DNA from 3 places in the Sodalis sp. RH15 genome. Region 2 is predicted to be linked to each of the others. Evidence: predicted binding sites of a transcription regulator. Region 2 holds the regulator's gene; each other region holds the start of a gene.
What was found. Region 2 encodes LexA, which represses DNA repair genes until DNA is damaged. Its sites were predicted from a motif close to TNCTGTATGTACATACAGNA; they were not measured.

Region 1 (6,632 bases), 1.2 Mb from region 2:
GCTGCAGGGCGATGTGGCGTGTGACGCCGCCCGCCAGGGTTACCGCCGGGGCATAGCTGTCGTAGCTCGGGTCGAAACAGATGACCTCATCGCCGGCGCGAACCAGCGCGCTGACGGCGGCGAACAGCGCTTCGGTGGCGCCGGCGGTGACGGTAATCTCGGTGTCCGCATCGGGACGCCAGCCGTAAATCCGTTCGGTTTTATCGGCGATGGCGGCCCGCAGCGCCACGGCGCCGGTCATCGGCGCATATTGGTTGGCGCCTTGTTCGACGTGGTACGCCAGCCTTTTTTTCAAATAGCCGGGGCCGGAGAAATCCGGGAAACCCTGTGACAGGTTAATGGCTTGATGCTGCTGGGCCAGGGCGCTCATTTGGGTAAAAATAGTGGTGCCCAACGACGGAAGTTTGCTTTCAGGTGTGAAGGATGTGCTGCTCATGGCTAACGACCACTCTTAGAAGCCGGTTTTGAGTCCAATATAACACGCTGGGTACAATTGACAATCGGGACGTGTAGATGGGTAAACGGCTAAACGCCAAACATCGAAACATAAGCCCGGCGAAGAATTTTTTTATGGCGGCGAAAAGGAATGGCGGAGGGGAATAAAGATTATTTCATCCAAAGAGAGGGGCGTTAGAGTGAATGTAGCTCGTTCAGTCAGTCTGATTAGGCTAAGACTTAACCGAGTTTGTTTCCAATGCCAGTGGGATTAATTCTTAGGGGAATCATTCAATAAGTTAATCAAAACATTTGAAATACTCATACAAATATATGGTCTATTATTCCCTTTCCTTTAACGCCATCATAACACGCACGACATTCTGTTAACTTTTCCCCATGAGAATCCTATGATCCCGAAGATTAATGTAAAAAAAATAGCCGTCCCGGTGGTTATCGCCTTTGGCGCGCTGTCCGGTTTTGCCCGGGCTGAAACGCAGACCTATGTCATGGATCCCGCTCATACGTCGGTGGTGTTTTCCTGGAACCATTTCGGCTTTTCCAATCCCACCGCTGATTTTTCCAATGTTACCGGCAATATCGTGCTGGACGACAAGCACATCACCCAGACAAAAGTGGACGTGACTATTCCCATCGACAGCGTCGATACCCATGTGCAAAAGCTGACGGAAGAGTTTAAGGGCAAGGATTATTTCGATCAGGCCACCTATCCCCAGGCCACCTTCCACAGCACAAAAATCGTCAGCGAAGGCGCCCACAAATATAAAGTGTATGGCGACCTGAAAATCAAGGACATTACCAAACCGGTGATTTTGAATGCGGTGCTGAACAAGATAGGCCAGCATCCGATGGAGAAAAAACAGGCGGTGGGCTTTAACGCCACCACCACTATCAAACGCTCGGAATTCGGTTTGGATAAATATGTCCCCATGGTGAGCGATGCCGTGGTGATAACCATCTCCACCGAAGCCCTGGTGAAATAACCCCCCGTTCCGCTGCCGGCGCGTGGTTGTTTCTTGATAACCGCTTATTCCGGCAGCGGATCATTCGCTTGATGGATCCTGTATCTGCAGCGTACCATTCACTTGGTGTGCACTTTATCGGCAGCTGACATTTCAACTGATACCGTTGTATCGACAGCGCGCTATACACGGGTATGCGTTTTTTTGGCAGTGAAATGTCTCATGGCACGCCGTCACTGGTCCGCAATCCATCCCATGTTACCCGCATCGATCCCGCACTGATTGTTCCACGCTGTTTCCCCGTGATGATAATCTGGCTCACAAATAATGATTTTCCTGCTATTACTCCATTGTCCCGGACCATCTTCGCTTCTCGCGGTTTCGCCAATCCGGTAAACTGTTTACCGAAGATTTTCTGAATTTGCGAGCCTATACCGAGGGACTTATGTATCAGGATTTGATTCGTAGCGAACTGAACGAAGCCGCGCTGACGCTGGCTAACTTTCTGAAAGACGAAAAAAATATTCAGTCTATTGAGGATGCGGCCAGGCTTATCGCCGATTCCTTTAAAGCCGGCGGCAAAGTGCTGTCCTGCGGCAACGGCGGTTCCCATTGCGACGCCATGCATTTCGCCGAGGAGCTTACCGGCCGCTATCGCGATAACCGCCCGGCTTATCCGGCCATCGCCATTTCGGACGTCAGCCATTTATCCTGCGTCAGCAACGATTACGGGTATGATTTTGTCTTTTCCCGTTATATCGAAGCGCTGGGCAATAAGGGCGATGTGCTGCTGGGCATCTCCACCTCCGGCAATTCGGCCAATATCATCCGCGCCGTCGACGCCGCCCGGGCCAAAGGCATGAAAGTGATTACCCTTACCGGCAAAGACGGCGGCAAAATGGCCGGCACCGCCGATGTGGAAATTCGCGTGCCCCATTTTGGCTACGCCGATCGTATCCAGGAGATCCATATCAAGTCGATTCATATTCTGATCCAGCTTATTGAAAAAGAGATGGCTGCGGCGGTGTAATGCAGCGCCGACATCGGCATGGAGGCGGCGGCGTAACCTCGCTCCGGCATCGGGATGAGGGCAGCAGCGTATTGCGGTAACGGAATCGGGATGGCGGGCGGGTAAGGTCGCGCCGCCATCGGGATGGCGCGGAACAGGAGAGGGTCATGTGTGAACTGCTCGGGATGAGTGCCAATGTGCCGACGGACATTTGCTTCAGCTTTACCGGGTTAATGCAGCGGGGCGGCCGCACCGGACCGCATAAGGACGGATGGGGAATCACGTTCTACGAGGGGCTGGGCTGCCGGACCTTCAAGGATCCGTTGCCGAGCATCAGCTCGCCCATCGCCCGGCTGGTGCAGGAGTATCCCATCAAATCCTGCGCGGTGGTTTCTCATATCCGCCAGGCCAATCGCGGCCGGGTGGCGCTGGAAAACACTCACCCTTTTACCCGTGAACTCTGGGGACGGAATTGGACTTTTGCCCACAACGGCCAGCTGCGGGGATACCGTCAACTGGACACCAGCCCCTATCGGCCGGTAGGGCAGACCGACAGCGAGTATGCGTTTTGCTGGCTGCTGGCCCGGCTGGCGGAACGCTATCCCCGCACCCCCGGCCATTGGCCGTCGGTGTTCCGTTATATCGATAGCCTGGCGGGCGAGCTGCGGCAAAAAGGCATCTTCAATATGCTGCTGTCCGACGGCCGTTTCGTTATGGGATATTGTTCCAGCGAACTTTACTGGATCACCCGGCGGGCGCCGTTCGGCAAAGCCACCCTTATCGATCAGGATGTGGAGATTGATTTCCAGCAGCAGACCACGCCAGACGATGTGGTGACGGTCATCGCCACCCAACCGCTGACGGGGAATGAAACCTGGCACAAGGTTGCGCCAGGGGAGAGCGTATTATTTCGGCTGGGTGAGCGCGAGCTGTGACGCCACGGGCGCGCGGGTCATTTGCATCGGTGTGCCTATCACATACTGGCCGTTGACCACCGCCACCGCCGCCGGCTGATGATGTTCGGCAAAGAAAGCGTAGCCGGGCTGCAGCTGTTGCCAGAAAGAATAATAGGTGGAATAACGGTGACGCTGCATATTTGCCGGCGTCATACGGAACGGATAAATATGAATCTTTATCGCATCCTGGCCGTTTCGTAATGCCGCATCCACATAGCGGTATATTTCAGCAATATAACTGTCGGTCATGGCGTAACAGCCGATGGAACGACAATCGCCATGAATCATCAGCATGGCGCCGGAATAGCCGCGGGATTGATCGTAGGCATTGGGGAAACCGATATTGATGGCCCGGTAATAATGGCTGTTGGGCTGCAGATTGCGGCTGTCGATAGTATAAAAACCTTCCGGACTTTTAAAATCGCCTTCCACCCGTTTCGGGCCCAGCCCGCCGGAGAAGTTGCAAATGCCGTAGCTGCCTATCAAGCGGTACTCCGGGCCTATCTTGGCGTAGAGCTCAAGGGTTCGCTCTTCTTTGAAGATTTGAATAAATACCGGTGAGCCAAGTAATTGGGCTTTCAATTCATTTGAAATAACTTGCGCCTGCTCACTGGCATAACTGACCGATGTAAATGCCGGTATACAAAACAACATCGCAAACAGCAGTGCGATTTTGCTCATTATCATTCCTGCGTAGTCAAAATAAATAACAAACCTGCAATAATCATTGCCGGCAAACCCTGTAAAACGATAATACATTTAAGATAATCAGCGACACGATATCACTGCCCGAACTTTTATCAAGATACGTTTTGTATATATTCGCGTACTTACTGTATACTCGTACAGTTAAAAGGGGGGCAAATGCGCAAAATCATACATGTCGACATGGATTGCTTCTTCGCGGCAGTGGAAATGCGCGACGATCCGGGCCTGCGCGATATCCCCATCGCCATCGGCGGCAGGGCGGACAAGCGGGGGGTCATCAGCACCGCCAACTATCCTGCCCGGGTATTCGGCGTGCACAGCGCGATGTCCACCGCCATGGCCATGAAGCTTTGCCCCCATCTTAAACTGCTGCCGGGGCGCATCAATGCCTATAAAGAAGCATCGGCGCATATCCGTGAAATCTTTAGCCGTTATACGCCGTTAATCGAACCGCTGTCGCTGGACGAAGCCTATCTGGATGTGACCGACAGCGCCTATCACAGCGGTTCGGCCACCCTGATGGCCCAGGCCATCCGCGCCGACATCGCCCGCGAGTTGCGGCTCACCGCCTCCGCCGGCGTAGCGCCGGTTAAGTTTCTGGCCAAAATCGCCTCCGATTTGAACAAGCCCGACGGGCTGTACGTTATCAGGCCTGAACAGGTCGCCTCTTTTTTGCAGTCGTTGCCCTTGGGGAAAATACCCGGCGTGGGCAAAGTCACGGCGAAAAAACTGGCTGATATGGGCCTGAATACCTGCGGCGATATACAGCGGTATGATCTGGCGGCGCTGCTCAGGCAGTTTGGCAAATTCGGCCGGGTGATCTGGGAGCGTTCTTTGGGTATCGATGAGCGGGAGGTGACCTCCGATCGGATGCGTAAATCGGTGGGGGTGGAGCGCACCCTTGAGGTTGATATCGATGATTGGGCGGCGTGCGCACAGATTATCGAGGCGCTGTACCCGGAGCTTGAGCGCCGGCTGGAGCGGGTGCGACCGGATCTGCACATCGCCCGGCAGGGCATCAAGCTCAAATTCGCCGATTTCCAGCAAACCACCCAGGAGCACGTGTGGCCGGTACTGAACAAAGCGGATTTGATGGAGATTGCCCACCAGGCGTGGGATCAGCGGCGCGGCGAACGGGGGGTGCGGCTGGTGGGGCTGCATGTGACGCTGCTGGACCCGCAGATTGAGCGGCAGCTGATATTTAACTGGGAAGATGATTTGTTTTTGTGAGGGGGGAGCTGCGCTCCCCCAACCCCTGCAAGGGCGGCTCGTTGCACGATTGGTGTAAGCGAGCTTAACGAGCCATGGGCCCCGATGTTTAGGCTTTTTCCGGGATGGCCCTAAGCAGTGCGGTCAATAAGGTCCAGTACTGGCCGACGCTTTTGATATGCACCTGTTCGTCCGGGGAGTGAGGTCCGGTGATGGTCGGCCCGATGGAGACCATGTCCATGTTCGGGTAGGGCTTTTTGAACAGCCCGCATTCCAGACCGGCGTGGATCACCTGGATGTTCGGCGTTTTGTTGAACAGCTTCTGGTAGGTTTCGCGTACCAGATGCATCACCGGTGAGGTGGCGTCCGGCTTCCAGCCCGGGTAGCTGCCTTTGGCAATGCATTCCGCGCCCGCCAGCTGGCCCAATGCGGTCAGGGATTCCACTACGTTCTCTTTGCCGCTGTCGATGAGGGAGCGAATAAGGCAGCGGATGGTGGCGGTCTTTTCGTCCAGGGACACCACGCCGACGTTCAGGGAGGTTTCTACCACGCCCTTTACGTCGTCGCTCATGCGAATCACGCCGTTGGGGGTGGCGTTCAGCAGGGCGATAAACTTGTCGCCGCAGGCTTTGGTCAATGCCTGCAGTTCGGATTGCACCGGTTCCACTGAAATCGCCAGTTTCTTTTCCTTGGCCGCCAGCTCCGTTTGGATAACCGTCAGGTACTGTTGCGCCAGCGAATTGAGGCTTTCGGTATTCTCCTGCGGCAGGGCCAGGGTGGCGAAGGCTTCACGGGGTATGGCGTTGCGCAGGGTGCCGCCGGTAACATCAAGTACGCGGAGATCCAGTTTTTTGGCGTGCTGGAACAGAAAGCGGGCCAGCAGTTTGTTGGCATTGCCCTGTCCCAGATGAATATCGACGCCGGAGTGGCCGCCCTTCAGCCCTTTGAGGGTGAGCTTGACCACCTGGTAGCCGGCGGGCACCGCTTCACGTTCCAGCGGCAGCACGGTTTTGAAATCCACCCCGCCGGCGCAGCCCATGTAGACTTCGCCCTCTTCCTCGGAATCGGTGTTAATGAGGATTTCAGCCTGCAGCCAGTTCGGCTGCAGACCGAAGGCGCCCTCCATGCCGGTTTCTTCGGTCATGGTGAGCAGCACTTCCAGCGGGCCGTGCTGCACGCTGTCATCCGCCAGCACCGCCAATGCCGAGGCCATGCCGATGCCGTTGTCCGCGCCAAGGGTGGTGCCGCGGGCTTTTACCCAATCGCCGTCGATATAGGGCTGGATCGGGTCGCGGGTGAAGTCGTGCACGGTATCGCTGTTTTTTTGCGGTA
Region 2 (6,632 bases):
ATATATCGCATCTCTTCTATGCCCTATAATAATTTTTAATCAAAAAGGCATCCGTTATTGATAAATTTATTTGCCCGTCAATAATCATAAGCATCACGCTGTCGAGTAGCAATGTTGATTTTTAACTGATTAAAAAAAGCAATTACCGGCGTATATCTCATCCTATTCCACTATTCCCACAGCGCCTTCTCCATGGCGTGGCATCACTCCTCTTCCGGCAAATAAGATCCCTGCCGTTTGCCGCCGGCCTTTGGCATGAAATCCAGCGGCGGCAATACCCTGCCAAGCGTTTTAAACGACCGGAGGTGCGCCGTGCGCAAACCGCGGTTTGGCAGCGAAGTATTAACATTCAATAGCTTTTTTTTGAAAAAAAACTCATTTTGTACCAAATAACTTATATTACGTCCCAATGGCTTCGATGGCGATTTACAAACTGGTCATAATCCTCTATCACATGGATTTAAGGCGTCGCCGTCTTCATTACTGAGTGAAAGGTTGAAGTATGATTATTTACAGCGTGCTTATCGCTTTTATGCTGCTGATTACCATAATCAGCCTGGCTCTGCATTTCAGGGAAAACAGAAAGAGAAAAATCATATTCAACCGAACAAGCAGCCGGTAAACAAATACCGAAGGCACTGTTTTCGTCTTCAAAGGGAATTTATAGAACGAACTAACGCATCCTTCCCCTATCAATAACCATAACTGTAGATATCGCGATTATTATGACAGTGTTTATTCTTGATCCATGCACATACACCAGATATGCGCTGAAAAGCTCTCTTGGCGCAAATGGTGTTAAAGGAAGTATTCGAACACTGGACAGTTTGTCAACATTGAGAAAAAAATGCGAAACAGCATCTCCTTCCATTATTTTTATCAATCAGAATTATTTTCAATATCAGCACAATAATGAGGAGCTCAAGACCGTCATAGAACAGCATCCGGCGACGCTCTTTTTTATCTTTATCGGTAATGAAAGCATAAAATTCTATGATTTTATCCCAATCAAAAAGAATGTCATTATCACTTCAAAATTTATCAAAATCAGCACTATCAATATGATTATCCGTTATTATCTCGATGTCAGAACATGGCTGGATGATAATAACAAACTTGGATTTTCCCCACTGCGCTTTAGTAAAACGGAAGCTGAAGTCCTCACAATGTGGATGTCCGGCTACGATACGTTACATATCTGTTCACATTTGCATATCAAAGAAAAAACCCTTTCCTCCCATAAGATAAATATCAAGAGAAAAACCAGGGCAAGCAACAAACAGGTTATCTATCACCTGATTACCATCGCCAATAGCGTTACGGAAGGCATCAACAGCCACCCTCCCCGGGAAATAAATATGTCGCCACGCCTGACAGCATAAAAGCTCTTCTCTGCCCTGTTTTGCTGACCGTTAGCCGGGAATGCTATAGCCTCGCTCGGCTTACATCCCTAGATTCGGTATTTTATCGTCATCATGATAAGATGATGGATAGATAAGCTACGGGGGTTCCCTATGAAAAGCATGACTAGTTCGCAATTGCTCAGTCAAGCTGAACAATTGTGTGAACAACGGAATGTACGCCTGACGCCGCAGCGGCTCGAAGTATTGCGCCTGATGACGCAGCAGGAGGGGGCAATTAGCGCCTACGATCTGCTTGATCTGTTACGGGCCTCAGAACCCCAGGCTAAACCGCCGACTATATATCGCGCACTGGATTTTCTCATGGAGCAGGGATTTATACATCGCGTCGAGTCAACCAACAGCTTTGTCTTGTGCCATCATTTTGAAGAGCCTAGCCATACCTCGGCTTTTTTTATCTGCGATCGCTGCGGCCAGGTCACGGAGCAATCCACCGAGGGGATTGAGGAGATTCTACAACGCATGGCCCGGTCAGCGGGTTTTGCCATGCGGCATAACGTGGTGGAAGCCCATGGTTTTTGCCTCAAGTGTTCCGAAGTGCAATCCTGCGATCGGCTGCATAATTGCGGACACGACCATAGCATTGGGATCAAAAAGAGGTAATAGTTAAATAGGAAGGCATTAAAATTTTTAGTAGATTAGTTTAAGGATGTGATTAGGCAGGTGGTACATCCTTGTACCTTTGGGTAGGAACATTAATCTGATTATTCCGGGTAACCAACGTAATAGCGGGCTACCACGTTACATCGCTACCAGCGATATTTATTCTGGGTTTCCCAGTTCGAAACTTCCTTTTCTGCTGCTTCTTTGCCGTAACCATAACGCTCTTGAATTTTACCGATTAACTGGTCACGCTTCCCTTCAACAACGGTCAAATCATCATCGGTGAGTTTGCCCCATTGTTCTTTCATTTTACCCTTGAATTGCTTCCAGTTGCCGCTTGCTTGGTCAGTATTCATTGTAAAACTCCTTCGCTATCGTTTGGTGAGGAATTTTAATCATTAACCTTTTGCAGCGGTTAATGAATAATCGGATTCGTTAAAGAAAACGTCTGACATCGTTAATCTATAAGCTAACCCTATGAGATTAAGTATAGCAGTGCGTTTGGCGAAAGGTTTATTTGGCAGAGGATTTGACGTCATATGGACGGTAATTCCCGCGTTTTTTACCATAAGGCGATATAAAACAGCAGGTAGCGGAGGAAATTAGATTGACGATAAATGTAACAAAATATGTATAAACTTCACTTGTGCTTTGACGCGGATAGCTGGCGGGAACAGCGATTAATGACGGCAAGTATTGAAAAAAGCGAGGCAAGAAAAGATGCAAAAAGGTTATTGAACGGAACAAAACGACGCGCCACAGCTCCCCCAATAAATCTGCGGCCGCCGAAGCTGATAAAGGACGCCGAAAACCAAACCGGGGGAGAATACGCTACCTAGAGTCACCAACAGATCAAAGCGGGTCCAGACAAAGGCTCAGATCCAATTGCCGTTGCGAATGACACCTACCGCCAATCCTTCGATAGTAAGCTCCTGCTGGCGTAAATCCACCACGATGGGGGAGAAATCACTGTTTTCAGGTAACAGCTCAACGATATTGCCTTGTCTTCTCAGGCGTTTTACCGTCACTTCATCGTTAATCCGCGCGACAATCACCTGGCCATTACGGGCATCCTGCGTTTTGTGCACCGCCAGCAAATCACCATCCATGATGCCGATGTCTTTCATTGACATGCCGCTGACGCGCAGCAAAAAGTCCGCATGGGGTTTGAACAAATCAGGATCGACTTTGTAATGGCTTTCGATATGCTGCTCCGCCAGCAATGGCTCGCCCGCCGCCACGCGGCCAATCAGAGGCAAACCGCTTTCTTCCTCAATCAGTAAACGGATCCCGCGGGAAGCGCCGGAGACAATCTCAATCGCCCCTTTTCGCGCCAGCGCCTTAAGGTGCTCCTCGGCGGCATTGGGTGAGCGAAACCCCAGCTGTTGGGCGATCTCCGCGCGTGTCGGCGGCATGCCGGTTTGCGATATATGATCGCGGATAAGGTCAAAAACCTCTTGTTGTCTGGCGGTTAACGCTTTCATTCCGTCCCCTGTTTGTTTATACAGTCTTCATGTGAGTATATACAGGTCGAGCCCAATTGAAAACCTCATGTGTGGCAAAACGTAATAAAAACGGCTGAATTTAACAACGGTTAAAAGAAGCCATCATCGAAATAGTCGCCACAGCAAGGTTATCCAGACCCAGGCCGCCAATATGATGGCCAGCGCAACCGCAGCCGACCCGAGATCCTTTGCCCGTCCCGAGAGGGGGTGCAGCTCTGGCCCGATGCGGTCCACCACCGCTTCTATGGCGCTGTTTATCGTTTCCATCACCAATACCAGCCACACCGAGCCAATCAATAAAATACGCGAAATAGCGTCGGATTCGAGATAATATGCAAGTACGATGGCAAGGATGGCTATTACCGCTTCCTGCCGAAAAGCCGCTTCATGACGCCAGGCCGCTGATAATCCTTTTAATGAATATCCCATGGCGTTATAGATACGTTTAAGTCCACTGATTTGGTTTGCCATACATTTGCGCGCTTGAGGAAAATTGCGCCCATATTACCGGTTCTTTGCGTTCTCATCACCACAGATCTGTTGCGCAGTTTCTGGTATTCTTGTGCCGCAATGCTAACAAGAGGCTTCACACAGATATGTCAGGTTGGCGTAACATTTATTATGCGTTATTGGATTTGCCAATAAAATTGCTGGTGAGAAGTAAGGTAATCCCCGCGAATCCACGGGAAGAAACCGGTCTGGATCCCATGCGGGCCATGATGTACGTGTTACCTTATAATTCCAAAGCGGATTTGCTTACCCTGCGCGGGCAGTGCTTAAAGCTCCAACTGCCGGATCCGCTGATTCCCCTGGAAATTGACGGGGTAACGCTGCCGCGTTATGTCTTTATTAACGATGGTCCGCGGGTTTTCTCCTACTTCACCGAGAAGCCGGAATCCGTCAAGTTATTCCACAATTACCTGGACTTACACCGTAACAACCCCCAGCTCGATGTACAAATGGTGCCGGTTTCCGTGATGTTCGGACGCGCCCCGGGCCGTGAAGCACAGCCCAACCAACCGGCTCCGCAGCTGCGGCTGCTGAACGGTTTTCAAAAATTCATCGCCATTCTCTGGCTGGGGCGTGACAGTTTTGTCCGCTTTTCCAATCCGCTGTCGATGCGGTACATGGCAACGGAACACGGCACGGATAAGACCATCGCGCAAAAGCTCGCCCGGGTCGCCCGGATACATTTTGCCCGCCAGCGCCTGGTGGCGGTTGGGCCGCGTTTGCCGGTACGCCAGGATCTTTTTAACAAGCTGCTGGCGTCCAAGGCCATTGAAAAAGCCATTGAAGATGAAGCCCGCAGCAAAAAAATCTCCACCGATAAGGCGCAGCAAACCGCCATCCAGCTGATGGAGGAAATTGCGGCGGACTTTTCTTATGAGGCCATACGTTTATCGGATCGGGTATTGAGCTGGACCTGGAATCGCCTGTATCAAGGTCTGCACGTACGCAATGCCGATCGGGTCCGGCAACTGGCCGAAGACGGCCACGAAATCGTCTACGTGCCCTGCCACCGCAGCCACATGGATTATCTGCTGCTGTCCTATGTGCTTTATCACCAGGGATTGGTGCCCCCGCATATCGCCGCCGGCATTAACCTGAACTTTTGGCCGGCGGGCCCGATTTTCCGGCGCCTGGGGGCATTTTTTATCCGCCGCACGTTCAAGGGCAATAAACTCTACTCCACCATATTCCGTGAATACCTTGGGGAACTTTTCACCCGCGGCTACTCGGTGGAATATTTTATGGAGGGCGGGCGTTCCCGTACCGGACGCCTGCTGGAGCCCAAGACCGGCACGCTGACCATGACCATCCAGGCCATGCTGCGGGGAGGTAACCGGCCCATCACCCTGGTGCCGATTTATGTCGGCTATGAACATGTCATGGAGGTGGCCACCTACGCCAAGGAATTGCGCGGCGCCACCAAGGAAAAAGAGGGATTTTTGCAGATGGTGCGCGGGTTGCGTAAATTGCGTAATCTGGGCCAAGGTTATGTCAACTTCGGCGAGCCTTTGTCACTGAGCGCCTATCTGAGCCAGAACGTGCCGCAGTGGCGTGATTCCATCGATCCTATCGAAGCCCAGCGTCCCGGCTGGCTGGCGCCGGTGGTGGATGACATCGCCGGCAAAATCATGGTGCGCATCAATAACGCCGCCGCGGCGAATGCCATTAATCTTTGTTCCACGGTACTGCTGGCTTCACGCCAGCGTTCGTTAACCCGGGAACAATTGCTGCACCAACTGAACTGCTATCTGGAACTGATGCGCAACGTTCCCTACGCAGCGGATGTGACCATTCCGGACACCACGGCGGAAGGCTTGCTGGAGCATGCTCTGGCGATGAATAAATTCAGCGTTGAGCAGGACACCATCGGCGACATCATCTATTTGACGCGAGAACAAGCGGTGCTGATGACCTACTACCGGAATAACATCCAGCATTTATTTATCCTGCCGTCGCTGGTGGCCAGCATCATTCTCGGCCATCCCGGTATAGACCGAGAGACGCTATTACGCCATAGCTATCTGCTTTACCCGCTGCTCAAAGCAGAACTGTTTATGCACTATGAAACGGCGGAGATCGGCCCTGTTATCGATGCGCTGATTGAAGAGCTGCTCCGGCAGGGATTGATTATCGAGGAGGCGCGGCAACTCCTGCTCAACCCGGTGCGCGCCCAAACTCTGCAGCTCTTGGCCGCAGGAATAAGGGAAACCCTGCAGCGTTATGCCATTACGTTCTCCTTATTGCGGTTCAACCCTCAAATCAATCGAGGCACGCTGGAGAAAGAGAGCCGGATCATGGCCCAGCGGCTCTCGGTCTTGCACGGTATCAATGCGCCTGAGTTTTTCGATAAGGCGGTGTTTTCCACACTGGTGGCCACGCTGCGCGAAGAGAACTACATCAGCGACAGCGGCGATGCCATTAGCGGAAAGGTGCTTGAAATGAGCGAGATACTCAGCGAGTTGATGACGCCGGAAGTGCATTTGACCATAGAAAGCGCCAGCCTGCTGGTTGCCGCCCCCGGACTGCAACCCCTGCCGTCACCGGCGGAGTAGAATAAGCAGTATATCCCTGGCGGCTTGGCGGAAAGCCGTCA
Region 3 (6,632 bases), 3.0 Mb from region 2:
TGATCCGGCTCGAATTCTTTCACGTTCACCGCGGTATGACCCAGCAGCGTGGACGATTCATTGTTTTTGCCAACCAGATACAGATAGATGTTCCATTCACCCGTCGGAGAATTGTCGTCGGTGGTGTAGCTCAGCTCATTGAAGCCACTGTCGCCCAGCGTCAGCGGAATAGTGTTCATCAGTTTGTCGCGCGGGTCGTGAATTTCAGCGCGCACCGGCACGCCGGCTAATCCCGTGCGCCAGTCGGCAGCGCGGGTAATCAGGCCGATATTAAAAGTGTCCCCCGGGCGGTACACACCACGATCGGAGAACAGATAGCTGCTCAGCGCGCGCGGATCGTCCGGCGTTTCATCACCGTCGACGTCGAAACGTGAGAAGTCCAGGCCGCGGTCATTGTTACGACCGGCTGGCAGAAATGAAACATCGCCCTCTTTTTCCACCAGGAATATGACCGGCTGGCGCTCGTTGGTGTAGACATCCAGCGGCGGGAAACGCACATGGCCGTCGGCGCCGGTGGTTTGATTCAGCAGCGTGGCGCCGTTTTTGGCGATAACCGACACTTTGGCGCCGTTGACCGGCGTACCGTTGTGAATCGATTGCACAAATACGTCGCGGGTCTTATCCTGCGAACGCTTGGCGATAATCCCCAAATCAGTCACGACCACAAAGCGCGAATCGCCGACCGGCGCTTCATCTCCGTCCCGGTATTCCTCCTGATATTGATAGCCATGATCGGTGGCCGGGGTATCTTTCTTTTCCTTTGGATCCCAGGGTGATAGCGTCAGCAGGAAGACGCCGCGATGCGAGCTCGGATCGGTGGATAAATAACGCGAGAGATCGACGCCCTGATAATTCACCTCGCCCGGTTTGTCATTATTTACCGCTGCCCGGTATTTGAAGTGTTCGGTAAAATACTCGTCATTCAGGCGGTTGAATTCCGCCGATGAATATTCACGGCTCTTGAATGAAACGATATGTTGCAGCTGGCTCGGGATCACCCGTTTGATATCGAGACGCAGCCCCGGCACATTACGCGCCGCGATACTGATTTGCTTGTCGCCGTTAACCGACAACAGCGATCCTTGCGACATGAATTGCAGGGATTTTGGATAATCCGGGACCTGCACGATACGGTAGACCTTTTCCGGCATTTTATAGCCGCCGGAAGAGGTCAATATATTATCGATTTCAACCAACATAGCGCGGTGCGCAGGCGCATCGAAGCGGAAGCTGAACTGCGGCTGGGCGTCATTTTCCGCCTCATCAAGCTTGATATCCAGCGGCGTGGATAACGCGAATACATTGTTTTCAACGCTCGACACGTCCCAGTGGGCATAATCATCCGGGCCTTGACCGGTTTCATGATCATTGGGGTTGTGCTGCGGCAACAACCAGACTTTCACCGCGCGGCGAATGTCTTTATCTTTAACCGCATCGCTGAAAGCAATAATCAATGCGCGCTCGCCTTTCGCACCCTCGGCGACGACGACCTGCGCGCTGGCTTCATTTACCTTCAGGCTGTAGAGCGTCGGTACGGAAACCCGGCTCTCACGGGCCAGCGTGGTGGCATTCGACGGCACTGAAGCTTTTACGCCCTTACCGATGGCGATATGCACCGAACCGCCGTGGTCAAAGGATTTCAGCGGTTCGGAATGCACCCAGGCGTTGAGCTTTTTCTGGTCATAGACCACGGAATAATTGAGCTTTGATTCGGTTTTGGCTCCGCCTTGGGTCAGGCCGAGGGCGATTTGCTTTTCGAAACTGGCGACATCCACCGGCGCATTGAATTTGACGTTGAAAATTGCGCTTCGTTTCTGCGGCTCCTGCGGGTCTTGGTAATATTCGGCTTCGCCAAATTTATAATCGAACTCCGGTACGCTGAAGCCATAACCGGTTACCTTCAGCCTGTTTTGCGGCGCGAGCAGGAGGCCGGGAGTGAAATCCACTTCATAGCCGGCGCCCATCGGCAACGGATTTTTCGGCGTGAAGACTAGCGTATCGCCGCTTACCCATTGCCACTCGCCCTCGATAGCCGGTTTCAGCGAAATGCCCCTACCCACCACTTTGCCTACGTCTGTCAGCGGTGCGGCGGAGTAGTTGAAAGTAAAAACCACCCGCTGCGGCGCAGCCTTTTGCGCCACGTAATTCACCGTTTCAGGGTTGCTGACGCGTATGCTGGTATTTTGGTACACCATCGGCGCCGGCACCATCGGCTGCGGCCGGTTTTGCCACCAATACCAGCCGTAAACGGCCGAGCCAGCGGCGCAAACCAAGACCAATACCGTTATGCCGATGGCTTTCGGATGCCGGTCCATCCCTCGGTCGGCATGCTGACAGCCGCGCCTGAGCCAGCCGGACATCGCCACCCACCAGGCCGGCGCGCGCCAGTCGATATTACCGACAATCGGCTTGAGAACGCGGCACAGCAGCGCCAGGATAACGGAAAGCGCCCAAATGCCGCATTTTATCAGGGTAAAGGGCAAGCGTAGCAAGAATCTGAGTAAATCCATTAGTAGAGGTATCCCTAATCCCTTTAAGGGATATTTGTTCAACTTAATAAAAAAGCAAAATGAAGTAATACGCTAAGAAGTAATGTTATTTAGAAAAATTATTATAGCAGTGAGCAATTGTGACATCGTTATTTTACCTATACTGAAACTGAATCGCCATAGGCTCCGACGATTTTTAATCGCGCCACCGTTATACATAAACACCCAGTTGTTATATTTAACATTTGATAATCGCGACAGGTATATAAAAACAATTATAACATCCCGCGAGAACGTTCCTTGGCTAAGACCCTGATTTCCTGGCTAAAGCCCTGTATCGACGACGCAACATCATCAATGGCAGAGGTTGAAGAATATCATTATTAAGACGCGGGCACACCGCGGCTGACAATTATTTAAATATGATGCCAGTCACACAATAGGTAAAACATCATGATTCCACTATCCGTTTTTATTACCGGAAATAACACGCGCCCACCCTGTGGCGGGCCGAGGTCATAGCGCTCGCTTGCCACCTGAAAATATTTGGCATGGGAATATGATAGGCATTGTTATCGGCGAGTATAAAGCGGGGATCTTGCCGGCTGAGCCGGACTGGCTATGCGTGTATTCTGGCGGGCATGTGCTGCTTTTCATGCATCAACGCCGCCAGGGGTTATCACTAACGGCGCTGTTCAGTACTTGTGTAACTATCGAAGGGGATCAGGCTGCTTTCACCGCTCTGATTTTTTTTGTGCCGGCATCAGCATCAGCATCGGCATCGGCATCGGCATCCATGCTTTCCGGTTCATCTGAAGGAGCCTGAGCGCCGGCGGCTTCCGGCAATTTGCTGGTACGCAGGATATGCTGAACATTATCTTTATGCTCGGCCAGATAGAGACCCAGATTTTCAGCCTGCGTTTCATCCAGCTGCATCCCGCTGTTCAACAGCCAGTCGCTGAACGCTTCAGCCATATCAAGCATCTTGTCGTAGGCCTCAGCTTCTTTCTTACTGGCAAATGTCATTTTCTCTTCACCCTTTCTGACGACCACATATTTTATTTCAATAGCCATAACCGCCTCCAATACTGTAATTATAAACAGTATATCAGCAAATGCCGCTCATCGTCCACTACACATTTAACGGCCGGCTCAGACTACTGACAAATATACCCGCCGCCAAGAAGGCGGGACATATTGCCAACAAGCTCAGCCCGCCTCAGTTCCCTGACGCGGGCTGTTTGCGTGGTGATTTCAGTCTTTGCAACCGGTCAATACCGCTTAGATGTCGAATCGATCCAGATTCATCACCTTCGTCCAGGCCGCGACAAAGTCCTTAACAAACTTTTCTTTGGCGTCGCTGCTGGCGTAAACCTCCGCGCAAGCGCGCAATACGGCATTCGAACCAAATACCAGGTCGGCACGGGTTGCGGTAAATTTGACCTCTCCGCTGAGGCGATCGCGTCCTTCGAAGCGTTCTCCGGAGGAGTCCGTTGCTTTCCATTCAGTGCGCATATCGAGCAGGTTTACGAAGAAGTCAGTGTTAAGCTCGCCCACGTTGTGCGTGAAAACACCTTGCCGGCTGCCATCGTAGTTTGCACCAAGCACCCGCAGTCCACCGATAAGCACCGTTAATTCCGGCACGGTCAGCGTAAGTTGCTGAGCCTTGTCGATGAGGAGATCTTCAGTGGATGTGCCGTCGGCAACACCGCGATAGTTACGGAAACCATCCGCTTTTGGTTTGAGGAATTCAAACGATTCAATATCGGTCTGATCCTGGCTAGCATCCACGCGACCGGCGGTGAAAGGCACTTCAATCTCAACGTTGACCGCTTTCGCTGCCTGTTCAACACCCACCACGCCGGCCAGAACGATCACATCCGCCAGAGACGCTTTCTGGAATGATTGTTGTATCGATTCCAAAGTGGGGAGTACGCGGGCGGCGATGGCGTTTACACTCCATTCTCTTTGCGGCAGCAGCGCCAGCCGTGCGCCGTTTGCGCCGCCCCGCTTGTCTCCGCCGCGAAAGGTAGAAGCCGAAGCCCACGCCACCGAGGTCAGTTCACCGACGGTAAGGCCGGAAGCAGCGATTTTTTCTTTCAGCAGTTCGATATCGGCGGCCGTCGGCTGATACACCGGGGCCGGCAGAGGGTCTTGCCAGATTAAGTCTTCTTTTGGCACTTCCGGACCGATATATCGCGCTTTTGGCCCCATGTCCCTGTGGGTCAATTTGTACCACGCCCGCGCGAAAGCTTCATTGAAGGACTGCGGATCGCCATGGAAACGACGGGATATCTTTTCAAACTCCGGATCGAAACGAAGCGTCAGATCGGTGACCAGCATGGTAGGTTTACGCTTCTTCGCCGCATCGAACGGGTCGGGAATACTCTCCGGCGCATCTTTGGCCTCAAACTGGATAGCGCCGGCGGGACTGCGTGTCTGTACCCATTCAAATTTGAAGAGATTTTCGAAGAAGTTATGGCTCCACTGCGTTGGCGTCTGGGACCAGGCCACTTCCAGGCCGGAAGTGATGGCATCAGCCCCGGCGCCGGTTCCATAACTGCTTGCCCAGCCCAGGCCTTGCGCTTCAATAGGCGCGGTTTCAGGGTCGACACCGACATGAGTGGCGGGACCTGCGCCATGGGTTTTGCCCAGCGTATGGCCACCGGCGATTAACGCAACAATCTCTTCATCGTTCATCCCCATATTGCCGAAGGTGGCACGGATAGCCGGGGCCGCCGAGGCAGGATCGCCACTGTGATTCGGGCCTTCGGGATTGACGTAAATCAGCCCCATTTCCGTTGCGCCCAACGGCGATTGGGCCAGCAATTCAGGATGGCGGTGTTCAAGCCAGGTTGTCTCGTCGCCCCAGTTCACATCCAGATCGGGTTCCCATACGTCTTCACGCCCGGCGCCAAAGCCAAAGGTACGGAAACCGGAATTTTCCAAAGCGACGTTGCCTGCAAGGATATAGAGGTCGGCCCAGGAAATTTTTTGACCATATTTTTGCTTCACCGGCCACAGCAAGCGGCGCGCTTTGTCGAGGCTCACATTATCCGGCCAGGAGTTCAACGGGGCGAAGCGCTGCTGGCCGCGGCCCGAACCACCGCGCCCGTCGACGGAGCGATACGTCCCTGCGCTGTGCCACGCCAAGCGGATGAAAAGGCCGATATAGCTGCCCCAGTCGGCCGGCCACCAGGGTTGCGAATCAGTGAGCAGCGCTTTGAGATCGGCCTTGAGCGCCGAATAGTCTAGCTTGGCGAACTCCTTACGGTAATCAAACGATTCGCCCAACGGGTTAGAGCGGTTTGAGTGCTGTGTCAGGAGGTCGACTCTAAGCTGGTTAGGCCACCAGTCCCGATTGCTTGTCCCGCCGCCGGACGTCTTATTGGAATTTCCCTCATGAAAAGGACATTTACTGACAGATGCTTCTCTATCTGCTTCAACGATAGGCTTTGCATCTTTTGCATCTTCATCGATAGAATTGCTCATGACATGCTCCTTTTAAGTATTCTCAATGCTACTCTATACGCGGATTTCACTCAGTCACAGCTGAATTACCCTATGTATTTGATAGACCTTCCCATGGGATTTCAGCGTCCATCCCCCGGGTTTTAATCATGAAAGCAGTCTCCTTTACCCTATATTGCCAGTTAATGACAAAATTATTCCCTGTCGGAGACGCAAAATCAGAAAAGCCCGCGTACGCATTAACCCCGCAGCTAGGGTAGGATCATATCTCGGCTTTATGGCCGCCGAAGTGGTCGATAAGCCTGGGTCGCATATCTTTCCTCGTTTTGGCGCGCACGCTCCTTGAGGTTGCAAGCGGCCACGGGCTGCGGCGGCGGATGGCCTTTAAACGTCATTCTCCAATGGGGAGATATCGAGGAAAAGGAGCCCGTCATGAGCAAGATTCTCGTTCTTGGTGCTGCCGGAAAGATAGCGCGGCACGCGATCCATCAGTTTCTCGGGCAGGAAGGCATCATTCTTACCCTCTATCTGCGAAAGTCGGGACGTCTGCAGAAGCTTGCGGGCGATAGTGTTGAAGTTATCGAAGGCGATGTCACGGATACGCGCCATTTGCAGGAGGCGGCACGAGGACAAGACGTCGTTTACGCCAATCTGGCGGGCGACAATATCGAG

Region 1: a site for LexA is predicted at 4,215-4,234, ahead of dinB (DNA polymerase IV). Genes of this name have one in related genera too.
Region 3: a site for LexA is predicted at 3,576-3,595, ahead of ACL2XO_RS12440 (YebG family protein). Genes of this name have one in related genera too.

The regions. Positions count from the first base shown of each region.
Region 1 is NZ_CP178738.1:4,711,368-4,717,999, reverse strand. It holds gene ACL2XO_RS21430 (pyridoxal phosphate-dependent aminotransferase) at 1-436, opposite strand, end outside; gene ACL2XO_RS21425 (YceI family protein) at 846-1,439, shown strand; gene lpcA (D-sedoheptulose 7-phosphate isomerase) at 1,864-2,448, shown strand; gene ACL2XO_RS21415 (class II glutamine amidotransferase) at 2,595-3,362, shown strand; gene dpaA (peptidoglycan meso-diaminopimelic acid protein amidase) at 3,333-4,064, opposite strand; gene dinB (DNA polymerase IV) at 4,248-5,321, shown strand; gene pepD (beta-Ala-His dipeptidase) at 5,410-6,632, opposite strand, start outside.
Region 2 is NZ_CP178738.1:5,875,614-5,882,245, forward strand. It holds gene rcsA (transcriptional regulator RcsA) at 726-1,382, shown strand; gene zur (zinc uptake transcriptional repressor Zur) at 1,515-2,024, shown strand; gene ACL2XO_RS26585 (CsbD family protein) at 2,171-2,380, opposite strand; gene lexA (transcriptional repressor LexA) at 2,900-3,508, opposite strand; gene ACL2XO_RS26595 (diacylglycerol kinase) at 3,632-4,000, opposite strand; gene plsB (glycerol-3-phosphate 1-O-acyltransferase PlsB) at 4,126-6,591, shown strand.
Region 3 is NZ_CP178738.1:2,686,440-2,693,071, reverse strand. It holds gene ACL2XO_RS12445 (alpha-2-macroglobulin family protein) at 1-2,510, opposite strand, end outside; gene ACL2XO_RS12440 (YebG family protein) at 3,213-3,563, opposite strand; gene katG (catalase/peroxidase HPI) at 3,771-5,981, opposite strand; gene ACL2XO_RS12430 (SDR family oxidoreductase) at 6,393-6,632, shown strand, end outside.